DNA from 2 places in the Methylomusa anaerophila genome. Region 2 is predicted to be linked to the other one. Evidence: riboswitches for the same ligand, from Rfam matches in the RefSeq annotation. Region 2 holds a riboswitch; the other holds the start of a gene.
The links. Region 2 has a riboswitch for cobalamin ahead of MAMMFC1_RS10795 (TonB-dependent receptor domain-containing protein). Riboswitches for the same ligand answer to the same signal wherever they lie in the genome.
Positions count from the first base shown of each region.

Region 1: linked by a shared signal. The riboswitch ahead of MAMMFC1_RS12635 (hypothetical protein) and the one ahead of MAMMFC1_RS10795 (TonB-dependent receptor domain-containing protein) in region 2 are both predicted to bind cobalamin.

Region 1 is NZ_AP018449.1:2,795,484-2,797,689, reverse strand. It holds gene MAMMFC1_RS12635 (hypothetical protein) at 1-1,028, opposite strand, end outside; cobalamin riboswitch at 1,204-1,391, opposite strand; gene MAMMFC1_RS12630 (glycosyltransferase family 4 protein) at 1,645-2,206, shown strand, end outside.
Region 2 is NZ_AP018449.1:2,386,134-2,388,339, reverse strand. It holds gene MAMMFC1_RS10795 (TonB-dependent receptor domain-containing protein) at 1-787, opposite strand, end outside; cobalamin riboswitch at 919-1,101, opposite strand; gene MAMMFC1_RS22895 (calcium-binding protein) at 1,281-2,206, opposite strand, start outside.

The DNA.
Region 1 (2,206 bases), 410 kb from region 2:
AGCCAGCGAGTCTTCATAGTTGCCAAAGTGGCGCGCAACTGCTTTAGTCCCAGCGCCAAAGCAAGCAAAAATACCAGTGCCGCCGCGCCTGTGACCAGCATGGCCCCCATGTTTTTCCTCACCACGGTAAGCGGACTTTTCACCGTAACCGGCTGGATAAAACCATCATCAACAACCACCTGCAGCCAGTATCGCCCGCCTGCAATCAGCCTTTCGTCCGCATAAACCGGGAGCAGCAGGCGCTGCCGCTCTTCCCCGGTTATGGCGGCGAAAGCCGTGAGGCAGTCGGCATTCCCGGCAAGGGAGCCGGCATCTTTATCCTCGCCGGTAGTTCCCGGAGTCAGCAGTCCGGCTACAGGCTGGTGAGTATTGTAGTCCAGCAGCCGTACAGTAATGTTAACCAGCTTTTGCTGCCCCCCGGGATTTAAAAATTCAATCCCCATATGGACAACCGGATGGATGGCCTCCACTTCCTGATTGGAAGCGCCTTTGCCGCGCAGTATATTTTTGTAGTAATCCAGTGTCCGGTCCCGGAGCACCAAAGTATTGTCATGCAAGCGCTCATCTTTTTTGCCGTCTTTATCTAACGGAATCAGGATTCTATTCACTGTGAGCCCGCCGTCGGCTTCCGCCGGCTTCTTAGCCGCCACCGTTACCCCATAGTTGTGTATAAGGCCGCCGGCGACAATACTTACCGTATAGGCCCCCGGCGCTGCGTCCGGTCCAACCCGGATGGGCACTAAGTCAAACCACTGCCCATAACCGCCGCCCAGGTCGGCCTCCGTCTTCAGCACCGCGTTGTTTTCCAGGCCGGCAACCTGCCAATACTCATAGCGCCCTGCCGGTAAAAAACCCGGCGGTAAAACAATATCCACCGGCACATTCTTGGCTGCCGGCCCGAAATTTTCCACTATAATCCTGGCTTGCAGCAGTTCGCCCGGCAGCATATAGCCGCGTTTCTGCCCCAGAAAGTAAGGTATGTCGCAGGATACGGAAATATCGCCGCCGGCCGTGCCTGTCCCCGTCATACAACTTAACAATATCATTACAGCCAAAATTGTCCTCAACTAAGAGAAACCCCCCTTGCATGCTGAAGGGGGGTTTCATTATTTCAGTACTCTTTCCCAACAAAAATCCCGGCATAATAAATAGCCGGGAAGGATAGATTACTCCATAATCCCCTCCCCATCGCTCGTAGGTAAAACGGTGATTGTCAAACAGGCAGTTCTCCTGGCTCTGGCTCATCGCTCGTCCAAACCTTCCCGAGACTTTCACGTCTCAGTGGCATACATACCTTGGATTTGCTCCCCATTACAGTGGCGGGACCGCGCCGGTATCACACCGGTCTTCCCTATTAAGCCCCTTAGGGCACCTGTCTCAAAAAATATTAAATTGTCGTGATATGGCATGATATGGATATAATTTAATTTAAATGTTAGCACGTTACAAAAAATATGTCAATCCATATCTTTTCACAGTCTGTATCTTTCACAGTCGCAGCGTAGCACTTCTCCCTGTTGCCCATATCATATAGCAGACGGCTGAGAATATGGTGTTAGCTTCCGCTAACCGTTTTTTTACGGCGGACCAATTATCAGGGATGTAAGCACCCTGCAACTCAGGCGATATGTGAGGTGTTAACGGATGACTTCGGTTCACAGCCTGCGGGTGGGTATTCCGGTAATAGGCGGCAAAGGCTGGATTGGCGGCGTGTCTCATCTGGAACATCACGTCAAAGCAGTAGCCTCTTTACCGGCACAGGAACGCCCGCAGTTATTCCTTATCGTATCCGGCGAAACCCGGGAAGGCTTCCGGCTGTATCTTCCTTTTGCCGAAAAATTTGACGGCATCATTTGTTTTGGAACCGGTTTCTCAGGCCTTGCGGACCAAACCGGCCTGCCGGTCATTGACGTCCATACCTGGGATGATCTCTTCTGTAAAATCGACTTTTATTTTCCAGTTAATTTTAACGTCATTCCGGACCGGCCGGCTGCTTCCTGGGTCCATGACTTTCAGCACAAATACCGGCCTGACTTTTTTTCTCCCCAGGACTTGGCAATACGGGATGAGCTTTGCTCCCGGGTAGCGGCCCAATCCCGGCTGGTTTATTGCAGCAGCCGGGCAGTCGAGCAGGATTTCCGGAAGTTTTACCCGGAATCACAGGCTGTCACCCGAGTTCTTCCTTTCCACATCCTGCCGGAAGACG
Region 2 (2,206 bases):
CCTCCGAAGTCTCGATCACCGGCGTCACTTTGTAGACATTCAGGGGGGCGTCCAGATAGGAGGCCTGGCCGGCAATCCGGAACTGGCCGGATGTTTGTTCATAAATTGTTAAAAACCTCGTCCCGCTTGTTCCGAAAGTCTTCGAACTGCTGTTGATCTTCAGCGGATCAAAACCGATGATATTGCCAAGCTGGACATATATTGTGCCGCCGCCGGCCACCGGGCTGGTATAGCTTCCCAAAGTGATACGATTCACTGACGGGGTGACACTGAGAGAGTATTCCCCATTATAGACGGCAGGTGCCGCGCTGATCCGGAAAACCGCGCCGTCCGCCAGCGTGGCGTCCGTTACCCATAAATTACGGAAAAAGTTACTCCCGCCTATTCCAAACTGTTCTCCCCAAAACACCGGATTAGGCGTTTCCTGCCAGGTCAAATCAATAATGCCGCCGGCCTTTACGTCAAGCTTATCGATATAAATCTCGTAAACCGGAAGATAGTACGGATCGCCAAACGTTATGGCATCCATCGGCCGCCAGCGGCCGCTATTTTGGATGGTCACGTCTGTATAAGACGTACCGTAATTTATTTGGCCGGAAGCATCCGCCGTCGTTTCTTTCACGCTATCCGCCTCCACCGTCACCGAGGCCCCCGCTTCAGCCGCATAGGCAGGGCCCCCGGGCTGGGCCGCGAAACCCAGGGCCAGGGCGCAGCAGATCCGCATGGCCAAAGCTTTTTTCTTTAACTTGCCGCTTTGCTTTGCTTGTTTTGCTTTGTGTTGTCTCAACCAATTTCTCCCCCTCCATGTTGATACAAGGATTATATAAAAAAAACTCCCTCACGGGAGTACTTACGCTAATTGGCGGACAGGCTTGCCGCCGGCCGTTCGTAATCTCCTCCCTGTCGCTCGCAGGTCAAATGGCGATTGCCGGACAGGCAGTTCTCCTGACTCCGGCTCATCGCTTCCCCGCGCCTTCCCGAAGCAGACCGCTTCAGTGGCAACTAGGCGAGATTGCTCCCCGTTACAGTGGCGGGACCGCGCCGGCATCACACCGGTCTTCCCTATTAAGCCCCAAGGGCACCTATCCCTGTATTTTCCTTTTCTGCTTTTTATGATATCGCAGGACAAACAGGACGTAAATCCCTCACATGAGGTATTCGATAGATAATTATGCATAAATTATTAAAAAACTTGACAAGACCCGGTCCCTCACGCGACCGGGTCTGTATCGGGCCATGCTGATGTTCAGTTGCCGCCGAAAGGGGTGATGCGCCGGCGCTTACAGCCAGCTTGTGCCGTTGGTTGTCCTGACGCCGTCGCTGAAGACGAAGGTGCTGAGCCTGTTGCCGCCGCTTTGGTCCCAGTCGGCGATGGTGACGGTATTGGCGCCGATGGTGACGATGAGGTCGCCGCCGCTGCTGCCGCCGAGGCCGACGGCGGCGGCGGAACTGGCAAAGGCGCTGAAGTCGATCGTGTCATAGCGGTTGTCCGGGGCCGCGGCAATGGTATCATGGCCGAAGTCGCCCTGGAAGCTGTAGACGTCGCTGCCGCTGCCGCCATAGAGGGTGTCGCTGCCGTCGCCGCCGTCGATTATGTTGTCCAGGCTGTTGCCGGTCAGGATGAGACCGTCCGTATTGATGCCAAACAGGTTTTCCACGTTATCCGGCAGGGTATAGCTGGTGAGATTCAAGAGGGTTACGGAGTCGACACCTTCCCCGGGATTCTCCTGCACCGCATCGCCGGGATTGTCCACAATATAGGTGTCGTTGCCGGCGCCGCCGTACAGGTCGTCGCTGCCGTCGCCGCCGTCCAGCCAGTCGTCGCCGCCACTGCCGAAAAGCAAGTCGTTGTCCTCGCCACCGAAAAGCAAGTCGTTGCCCTCGCCGCCGAAAAGCAGGTCATTGCCGGCGCCGCCAAACAGCAGGTCGTTGCCTTCGCCGCCGAAAAGCAGGTCGTCACCCTCGCCGCCGTCCAGATAATCGTCGCCGGCGCCGCCAAACAGCACGTCACTGCCCTCGCCGCCGTCCAGATAGTCACTGCCCTCGCCGCCAAACAACAAGTCACTGCCGCTGCCGCCGTACAAGTAGTCGCTGCCGCCGCCGCCATACAGCAGGTCGTCACCGTCCCCGCCATCGAGTGAGTCGTCGCCGTCCCCGCCAAACAGAAGGTCGGAACGGTCATAGCCGTAGATCGCGTCGCTGCCGC